2 linked regions of the Tahibacter amnicola genome follow. The protein of the gene in region 2 interacts with the protein of the main gene of each other region in a pairwise test. Links are inferred from orthologs where the notes say so. Each region holds a gene or a part of one and is shown on either strand. Other genes may lie near its edges.

The links. The genes of interacting proteins can lie anywhere in the genome.
Region 1: the proteins of dnaE (region 2) and dnaQ interact in binary tests that used the Escherichia coli proteins (3 or more experiments, as listed by UniProt). The link is inferred for Tahibacter amnicola from one-to-one orthologs.

Annotation. Positions count from the first base shown.
Region 1 is NZ_CP104694.1:1,970,102-1,974,515, reverse strand. What follows is about bases 555-3,553. They hold dnaQ (DNA polymerase III subunit epsilon), read right to left. Parts: upstream 2,425-3,553; coding sequence 1,684-2,424; downstream 555-1,683. Other genes in these bases: N4264_RS08285 (class I SAM-dependent methyltransferase), read right to left, coding at 2,873-3,553; rnhA (ribonuclease HI), read right to left, coding at 2,424-2,882; N4264_RS08300 (cytochrome c family protein), read right to left, coding at 555-1,551. Also shown: N4264_RS08305 (PP2C family protein-serine/threonine phosphatase), read left to right, coding at 1-162; more of N4264_RS08300, read right to left, coding at 232-554; more of N4264_RS08285, read right to left, coding at 3,554-3,586; gloB (hydroxyacylglutathione hydrolase), read left to right, coding at 3,850-4,414. UniProt on the Escherichia coli protein: DNA polymerase III is a complex, multichain enzyme responsible for most of the replicative synthesis in bacteria. The epsilon subunit contain the editing function and is a proofreading 3'-5' exonuclease.
Region 2 is NZ_CP104694.1:4,826,638-4,832,152, reverse strand. Bases 900-4,999 are described here. They hold dnaE (DNA polymerase III subunit alpha), read right to left. Parts: upstream 4,652-4,999; coding sequence 1,100-4,651; downstream 900-1,099. Other genes in these bases: rnhB (ribonuclease HII), read right to left, coding at 4,919-4,999; N4264_RS18910 (hypothetical protein), read left to right, coding at 900-1,038. Also shown: N4264_RS18915 (hypothetical protein), read left to right, coding at 1-113; more of N4264_RS18910, read left to right, coding at 184-899; more of rnhB, read right to left, coding at 5,000-5,515. UniProt on the Escherichia coli protein: DNA polymerase III is a complex, multichain enzyme responsible for most of the replicative synthesis in bacteria. This DNA polymerase also exhibits 3' to 5' exonuclease activity. The alpha chain is the DNA polymerase catalytic subunit.

The DNA of each region.
Region 1 (4,414 bases), 2.9 Mb from region 2 along the record:
TGCAGCGACGGCCTTACGGAAGAAGTGGAAGATGCGCAGATCGCCAGCGTGCTGGCTCGCGCAGACCTGTCCGCCCAGGAATGCGTGGACCACCTCATCCTCGCCGCTCTTGACGGGGGCGGCTCGGACAACGTCACGGTCGTACTGATCCGTCGGCGCTGAGCGCGATTGCCACACCCCTGATCAACGCGGCCCCGGGCCGCGTTTTTTCATGGCGGCAGCGATGAGTGCCTATGGCGCCGCGGCGCGCAATGCGCGCAAGGCCGACTGCAGCTTGCTCATGGCGTAGGTGTTCTCGTCCTTGACCGTGGCGTAGACCGCATCCAGGCGCGCCCGCAGCGTCTCGGCCTGGGCCTTGTCGATGGCGCCGGAACTCTCGAAGGCCACCACGACAGACTGGGCGGCCATGGCGGCCTGCTCGGCGGCCTCGTAGTCGCGGTACTCGCCGTTGCCCGCGTCGGCCTCGATGTCAGCCAGGATCGCCTTCAGGCTGGCCGCGTCGAAGGGATGCGCAGCAACCTTCGGCAGCAGCTCCGCCAGACTGGCCTGCAGTCGCCGCGCGGCGGCCAGTGTGGCTTCGCGGCTCTCGGTCGTGGCGCGATGCAACGCGCGCGTGTGCTCCAGCAAGGTCTTTTCGGCGCCCTTGTCCACGGCGGCCAGCACGTGCCGGAACATGACCAGGTTCGCATCATTGAGTCGCACTACGCCAGGACCGAGGCCGGTGCCCTGGCGCGGCCCCCAACTCCGGTCGGACATGCGCTTGTGACAGGCATGGCAATCAAACAGCACCAGCTCCGGGAAGATGCCATTCCAGCCTGACCTGGCATCGACCAGCTGATCCAGCAGGTTGCGCGCGGCCACGCCCTGCCCCACGGCCCAGTCACGCACGCCATTCCATGCGCCTTTGCGCGCAATCCAGTCTTCATCAATGGTGTAGTGCGGTCGCCCCAGCCAGGTGAACGTATCCAGCTCGAAGGACAGACGCGGGTGCCCCGCGCCCATGATGCGGTGGGTGATCATCCGATCCCGCGTTCCCATGTGGCAGGACAGGCACAACTCGGCCCGGCGCACCGGATCCTCGGTGGCATAAAGCCCTTTTGCCACATTGTCGGCACGCTTTACTTTTTTGTCGGCATGCGCGTTGAGCCACAGTTCGGCACCGCCGTGGCAGGCCTCACAGCCGACGCCGTCGGCGATCTGGAAACGTTCGCCCCGTTTTTCCGCTGCGACGTTGTCCGCGTGGCAATCCAGGCAGATCTTGGCCTCGGTCGCGGCACCAATGCCCAGCTTGCGCGCGATCTCGCGCGAGGCGGGCTGTTCGAGGATCGCATAGGCCTTAGCGTGCGGGTCGGTTTCCTGCCAGATGGCAAATTCGTTCTGGGCGACGCGCGAATCGCGGAACACCTGCGAGGCGCCATGGCAGACGCTGTTGGAGCAGCTGGCGACACCCAGGTGGCGATGCGCGCCGATCGCATCGACGGCCGAACCGGCCGCAATGGTGGAGGAAAGCAGGAGCACGGGTACTGCAACGATCCACGTACGCAGACTCATCGCCGATCTCCCCAATCAGGCGAGCGCCATCGCGGCTGCTAGGCGTGCGGGACCCATTATGCTGAGCGGCCGGCGGGCGCGCCAGCACAGAAACGGGCGCGCGAACAATGGGGCGAAGCGGCCCGGCCGGTCCTACGCGACGACCGCTTCCGGCACCGGTGGCGCATCCAGCCGGCGCCACACGGCATTGCCCTTGCTGGCCTTGTCGATCGCCGCCACGCGCGCGTCGTGCGCCGCCTGCTCGGTCGCATCGGCCAGGCGCACCCGCACCGCCGGACGCGCGTGGCGCGCAAAGGCGGTGACAGCGGAGGTGGTGTCCGTCGCGGCCGCTTCGGTGACGAAATCCAGCGCGCCCTGCCCGGCCGTCATCGCCAGGTAGACGTCGGCCAGAATCTCCGCATCGAGCAGTGCGCCGTGCAACTGGCGGTGACTGTTGTCGATATCCAGACGCTTGCACAGGGCGTCGAGGCTGTTGCGCTGACCCGGATACTGTTCCCGCGCGAGGAGCAGCGTATCGAGCACGGTGCAGTAGTCGGTGATCCGCCCGTATTGCGGCCCCAACCGCGCCAGCTCGGCATCCAGGAAGCCGACGTCGAAGGCCGCGTTGTGGATGATCAGCTCGGCGCCACGGATGTAGGCCAGGAACTCGTCCACGATCTCGGCAAAGCGGGGTTTGTCCGCCAGGAATTCGATCGAAATGCCATGGACCGCCTGCGCGCCCGCGTCGATATCGCGATCGGGATGGATGTAGCGATGGAAATGGCTGCCGCTGACCCGTCGCGAGAGCAGCTCCACGCAACCGACTTCGATCAGACGGTGTCCGCGGGCCGCATCAAGGCCGGTAGTTTCAGTATCAAGAATGACCTGGCGCATCAGGAGCTCGCTGTCTGCTTTTCGGCCGCGCGGCGGGCCGCCGCATCGACTCGTTCATTGTCGGGGTGGCCGGAGTGGCCACGGGTCCAGAACCATTCGACTTCGTGACGCGCGACCGCGGCTGCCAGGCGCTGCCAGAGGTCCTGGTTCTTGACCGGCTTGTTGTCGGAGGTGCGCCATCCGTTCGCACGCCAGCGCGGCAGCCATTGCTGCATGCCTTGCTTGACGTACTGGGAATCGGTGGTGATGCGCACGTGGCACGGCCTCTTGAGCGCCTCCAGCGCACCGATTGCGCCCATCAGCTCCATCCGGTTGTTGGTCGTCTCGCGCTCGCAGCCGGAAATAACTTTTTCCACAGTTCCATAGCGCAACAACGCAGCCCAGCCGCCGGGCCCGGGATTTCCCAGGCAAGCACCGTCCGTAAATACATCCACCCGCTGGACCTCGCTCACGCGCAGGCCCGCTGGGTGCCCGAGGCCAGGCGCGGACGCACCGCAGGCTCCCGGAGCGAAATCCGCCCCGGCTCCAGCCGCGGCCCGAAGGTGCGCTTGCGCGCCAGCAACAGCCAGCTGGGCCGCAGCGGCGACAGCACGGACTGCCAGCGCGGACGTCGCGCCGATGGCGCGGCCATGGCCGGGCGATGCAGGAGCGGCCCGATGCGCCGCGAGGCGTAGGCGTCGACCCCCACGTCTGCCAGCGCGTCGCGCCAGCCGCCCGAGGAACACAGGGTGAGCGGCGAGTAGCGGCGATTCTGCAGCATCAGCCACGGACGCCAGGCGCTGAGCGGGCGAAAGCCAAGGATCATCACGATACCGCCCGGTTCGAGCACGCGTGCCAGCTCTTCGCGCAGGGCATCCGGGTCTGCGACGACCTCGGCGGCATGCTGCACGAGGACCAGGCGAAAACTGTCGTCGGCGAACGGCAGCGCGGTGGCCTGGCAGGTCGCATCGCCGCCCAGGCGATCGGGCGAAGCGACAAACAGGCGCGTGACCCCGCCGAGCATGGGAATCGTCAGCGCCTGCGGCGCGGACGGGCAGCTGCGCAGGAACAGGCCTTGCCGGCCGAAGACAGCGCCCAGTTCAGGTGCGATGGCCGCCAGCTCGTGTTCGAGCAAGCGCCGCAGCGGTTCCGTATCAAACAATGTAGGCGGGCTTTCGGGCATGGGCGCTAGTCATGGCAACGCAGGGGATTGCAGCGATGCACGGTTCTTCGGACACAACGAAACGGCAGCAGTCGGAGCCGTGGGCGCCGGATGGTGATGCGCCCGCTCGGCAAACGGCGCAGGCCTGCCCCGGTTCATTCAGTCATCCCTAAGTGTGCGCCAATTGACAGGGACTTGTCGCGACCTCGCTGCCTGAAAAGGTTAAGTGGACTTAACGAGCCAGCGAGGGCGGCCGGCTATAGTCGCGCCCCGTTCCATCGTGCGTGCGTGCCGTGCTGCGCCTCATCTCCATCCCCGCTTTCGACGACAACTATTTCTGGCTCGCCACCGACGCGGCCGGCAATGCGCTGGCGATCGATCCGGGTGCGGACGAGCCGGTGACGGCCGCGCTGGCGCAGCATGGGCTGACGCTGCGGGCCATCCTGGTCACCCATCACCACCACGATCACATCGGCGGCGTGGCGAGCCTGCGGCTCCGTTTCCAGGTACCTGTGTTCGCGCCGCCGGACAGCCGCATCCCCGATGCGACACACCCTGTGGCCGATGGCGATCTGCTGGAATTCATCGAACCGGGGTGCGCCATCCGCGTGATCGGCACGCCCGGGCATACCAGCAGCCACGTGAGCTACCACACCACCGGCGCCGTATTCTGCGGCGACACCCTGTTCAGTGTCGGCTGCGGCCGCCTGTTCGAGGGCACTCCGGAACAAATGTTGGCGTCCCTGGACACGCTCGCCGCGCTGCCGGACGACACGCAGGTCTACTGCGCTCACGAATACACGCTCGCCAATTGCGCCTTCGCCGCCAGCGTGGACCCGGACAATCCCG
Region 2 (5,515 bases):
GTTCTCATGGATACAACAATAACGAAGCACGCGTATGCATGGGCGACTTCACGGTGTTCCTGGCCGGCGGCCCGGAAGCGATCATGCGGCAGCTGCGCCTGTACAACCGTTAAGTCGTAGGTTCCGCAAGGTACGCGAACCGGCAGCCCGTGCTGCCGGTTGCCATTCGTGAGGTTGCCGGAAATGCGCATTCTCCGGGCGAATTCCGCTCCGCGGACAAACTGGCGCCGGACTGCGTACTGCGACCTGACGCCGCGTGATCTGCGCGGCGCCGCCGTCGACAAGGTGTCGTTCGGCAATGTTCGAAAAACGGAGATGTGTATGAAAAATGTTTTCCAGAAGCAACTCCCGGCCGCTCTGGCTGTGCTGGTGCTGGCGTCGGGATCGGCTCTGGCGCAGCCGGAAAAAGCGGTGGATTCCGCTGCGGCAGAGGTGTTGATCGTGGACGCGGGTGCGGCGGGCGCCCTGTCTGAAAAGAATCTCATCGCGTTTGCCCGTGCTCTGGTGGACAACCGGATCACCGCCGAACAGGCCAGCGCGTTCGGTGCGAAGCTGACGGCAGAGCAGCACGAGTTAGTGATTGCCGCCATGCAGGCGATCGCGGAAGAAGGTGTGGAAGATACGTCTGCCGCAGCGAATGCCAGCAAGAAGATCGGCAATACGATTCTCGCCTGTGATCCGCACGCTGCGCCGTTCTGCTGGCGTCAGACGGTAGAGGAAGACAATCGGCGTGATCGGCCCCTGACTAACGCGGTGGCGTGGCTCACGCACCCGACGATCTGCGACGATGGCGATGCCAGCGACATCGACTACATCTTCGTGTTCCGCATCAACTCGAACAATCCGGACGCGTTGCGCTGGACGGTTGTCGATAATGCCCGCGTCGCCTATGTGTTGAGCTTCAGGGGCATCAACGGCGGCTTCAATACCTACGCCAATAACAATATGGAAGCGCGCTTCTGCGTCGGTGATACGACCGTTTCCTGGGCGGGTGGGCCGGATGCGATTCTCCGCGCGCTGCGGATGTACGCGCGCTGACAGGTGAGAATACTGCGGTTGTTGTAGCAGGCTGCCGGCATGGGCTCATGCCGGCAGCGGACTATTCCTTGCTGCTGTTGCCGGGAACGACGGCGCGCGCGAGCTGCAGGTCGACATTCACCACGCCGTCGAGCTTTGTCAGGGCACGCGTGAGGTCGGGACCCGCACGGACGCGCCACTCGCTGCCCAGTTCCAGCTCGGCCTTGGCGTAGCGGTTGGCATAGCCCAGGCGAACAGGGGTCTGGCCGCCACGGTAGCTCAGCAAGGTGTTGCGCAGCGTGTCGGCAAATGCCGGGCCGACACCGTTCAATTGCAGACGGACATGCCGCGCGAAACGCTCGCAGGCCTGTTCCAGGGTCAGCACGCTGCGTGCGCGCACCTGATGCGCGTTGGAGAAGTCGTCGAAGGACAGTCCGCCCTCGACGACGAGAATCGCGTCCCGCGTCAGCAGCGGGCTGAACTCGACGAAGGCCTCGCGGAAGAAGCTGACCTCGATGCGGCCGCTCCAGTCCTCGAGCTGGACGAAGGCCATGGTATCGCCACGCTTGCGCAGCCCCACGACCTGACCGGCAACAGTCCAGGGCGTATCCGGTCCCCGGCGGAACCGGTTGTTCTCGTCGTCGTCTTTTTTCTTGAACTTGGGCGGCTGGTACTTTTGTTCGATCTCGCCCAGCGGGCAGGTGGCCAGCTGGAGCAGCTGTGATTTCCACGAATCCGTGGGATGGCCCGACAGGTAGTGCCCGAGTGTCTCGCGCTCGCCGGACAGGCGCTGCTCCAGCGGCCACTCGTCCACCACCGGCAAGTCGAGCACCGGTGCGGCCGGGCTGGAGGCGCCGAACATGTCGTTCTGGCCGGCGATGCGGTCGCGCAGGTGCTGTTCGGCCGCCTTCACTACTTCGGGCAGCTGTGCCATCAGCGAGGCACGATTCGGTGCGAGCGCATCGAGTGCGCCGGCGTTGATCAGCGCTTCGAGCACGCGTTTGTTGAGCTTCTGCAGGTCGACACGCTGGCAGAAGTCGAGCAGGTCGCGGTAGTTTCCGCCGCGCTCGCGTTCGGCGACGATGTTCTCGCAGGCCCCCTGGCCGACGCCCTTGATGGCGCCCAGGCCATAACGGATGGCGCCATTGTCCAGCGCCTCGAACATGTACGCGGACGCATTCACATCGGGCGGCAGCACGCGCAGGTTCATGGCGCGTGTTTCGTCGAGGAAGTTCACCACCTTGTCGGTGTTGTCCATGTCCGAGGACAGCACCGCGGCCATGAATTCGGCCGGGAAATGCGCCTTGAGCCAGGCGGTCTGGTAGGAAACCAGGGCGTAGGCGGCCGAGTGCGATTTGTTGAAACCGTACTCGGCGAATTTTTCCATCAGGTCGAAGATGGAGGTCGCCAGCTGCGCATCGACGCCGTTCTCGGCAGAGCCGGCTTCGAACTTGACGCGCTCCTTGGCCATCTCCTCGGGCTTCTTCTTGCCCATGGCGCGACGCAGGAGATCGGCGCCGCCGAGCGTATAGCCGGCGAGCACCTGGGCGATCTGCATCACCTGTTCCTGGTACACGATGACGCCGTAGGTCGGCTTGAGCACCGGTTCGAGCTTGGGATGCGGGTAGGTGACTTCGGCACGCCCGTGTTTGCGGTTGATGAAGTCGTCCACCATGCCCGACTGCAGCGGGCCGGGGCGGAACAGCGCCACGAGCGCGATGATGTCTTCGAATGTGTCCGGCTGGAGCTTCTTGATCAGCTCCTTCATGCCGCGCGATTCGAGCTGGAACACGGCGGTGGTGGCGCAGGACTTCAGCAGCTTGTAACTGTCGGCATCATCGATCGGGATGGCCGTGATGTCGACGGGTTCCAGGCCGGAGCGGGCGCGGCGGGCATTGATGGCCTTCACCGCCCAGTCGATGATGGTGAGCGTGCGCAGGCCCAGGAAGTCGAACTTCACCAGGCCCACCGATTCGACGTCGTCCTTGTCGAACTGGGTGACGACGCCGGTGCCCCCGGCTTCACAGTAGAGCGGCGCGAAGTCCGTCAGCTGCGACGGCGCGATCACGACGCCGCCGGCGTGCTTGCCGGCATTTCGCGTGAGGTCTTCCAGTTCGCAGGCGAGGTCGAGCAGTGCCTTGACCTCTTCCTCTTCCTGGTAACGCTGGATCAGTTCGGACGAGCTCAGCGAGCTGTCTTTCCTGGACTTGTCCGAGCGGCCCAGGGCATCGTCGAGCGTGATGCCCAGGGTCATCGGGATGAGCTTGGCGATACCGTCGACGAACCCGTAGGGGTGTCCCAGCACGCGGCCGCAGTCACGCACCGCGGCCTTCGCCGCCATGGTGCCGTAGGTGATGATCTGGCTGACGTGGTCGCGACCGTAGGCGCGGGCGACGTAGTCAATGACCTCGTCGCGACGGTCCATGCAGAAGTCGACGTCGAAGTCGGGCATGGAGACGCGTTCGGGATTGAGGAATCGCTCGAACAGCAGGTCGTAGGGCAGTGGATCCAGGTCCGTGATGCCCAGGCAGTAGGCGACCAGCGAACCGGCGCCGGATCCGCGCCCTGGTCCTACGGGAATGCCATTCTGCTTGGCCCAGTTGATGAAGTCGGCGACGATCAGGAAGTAGCCCGGGAAGCCCATCTTGACGATGACGTCGACTTCCACCTCCAGACGCTCGGCGTACTCCTCGGTGGTGCGGCCGGCGGCCGGGCCGTGCTTGGCCAGTCGTGCAGCCAGACCCTGGCGCGCCTGTTCGCGGATGAAGGTGTCGAGCGTGTGCTCGGGCGGCACCGGGAACGCCGGCAGGTAGTAGGTGCCGAAGGATAGTTCCAGATTGCAGCGTTTTGCGATTTCTACACTGTTCTGCAGCGCCTCGGGAATATCGGCGAACAGCGCCGCCATTTCATCGGGCGACTTGAGGTACTGCTCGGGCGTATAGTCGCGCGGCCGCTTGGGATCGGCCAGCACGCGGCCCTGGTGGATGCACACGCGCGCTTCGTGGGCGTTGAAATCCTGCTTTTCGAGAAAGCGCACGTCATTGGTGGCCACGACCGGGCAATCCACGAGGGCCGCGACATGCAGTGCGCCCTCGTTGAACGCCGCCTCGCTGGCGTGGCCGACGCGCGAGATCTCCAGGTACAGGCGGTCGTTGAAATGGGCCAGCCAGAAGCCGCAGCGTTCTGCGGCCGCTTCCGGCTTACCGGCGAGAATCAGGTGAGCCAGGTCGCTTTCACGCCCCAGGAGGGCGATCAGGCCTTCCGTCTGTCCGCTGAACCAGGCCGGGTCGATCTGGGCGAAATCGCCGTGCTGGCCTTCCACATAGGCCCGCGACACCAGGCGCGACAGGTTGAGGTACCCCGTGCGGTTCTGGCACAGCAGGGTCAGGCGTGTCGGCTTGTTGCGGTCGGCCGGATTGGCGACCCACACGTCGGCACCGGCGATCGGCTTGACGCCGGCCTTTTCACATTCCTTGTAGAACTTGACCAGAGCGAAGAGGTTGGCCTGGTCGGTCAGGGCGAGCGCAGGCAGGTCCGCTTTCGCGCAGGCGGAAACCAGCGACGAGATGCGGATCGTGGAATCCACCAGCGAATACTCGCTGTGGACATGCAGATGGACAAATCGTGCGGTCATGGGGTGTACGGCTCGGTGGCGCAGGGTAGTGCGGCAGCGCGACGCGGGCAAGGCTTGACGCCGTCAAAGGCACGATGCGTCGCGCAGGCTTTGCGGTTGCGGGCCCGCCGCCCTACGGAAAACCCTGCACAAGGCCGCAAGCTTTGGTGTTTCGGGGCCCCCTTGAATCAAGGGGAGTGGGCGGTCAAACGCGGGCAAAGCCAATGTTCGGCGGGCGGTATGTTGACGTCGGCAGGAGTTCAATCCGGCGGCGTGCCCGAATCTTCGTTAGAACAGGCTCGGCTGCAGAGTCGCCTGCACGGGGGCAAAACTGCGCCGGTGCGCAAGACATGGGCCAAGACGTCGCAGGGCATCCAGGTGCTCGGGCGTGCCGTAGCCCTTGTGACTGGAGAAGCCATAGCCGGGGTGGCGTTCGTCCAGCGCGACCATGAGCCGGTCGCGCGTCACTTTTGCCAGGATCGAAGCCGCGCTGATGGCCGGTTCCAGCGCGTCACCGCCGACCACGGCGCGTGCGTCGCAGCGCAGGTTCTTCGGCAGGTGGTTTCCATCGATCAATGCTAGCGCCGGTTCGATCGCCAGCTGCACGAGAGCCTGCGCCATTCCGTGCATCGTGGCATGGAAGATGTTGAGGCGGTCGATGGCCTCGACGTCGACCTCGACGATGCTGTACGCCAGCGCGCGTTCGCGGATCAGTGGCTCCAATGCCTCCCGGCGGGCTTCGGTGAGCTGCTTGGAATCGGCCAGTCCGTCGATCGGCTTTTTCGGGTCGAGAATGACGGCGGCGACCAGGACAGGGCCCGCCAGCGGCCCGCGACCGGCCTCGTCGACACCGGCGACATGGAGACGGGAGCGCGCGGCCTTGGT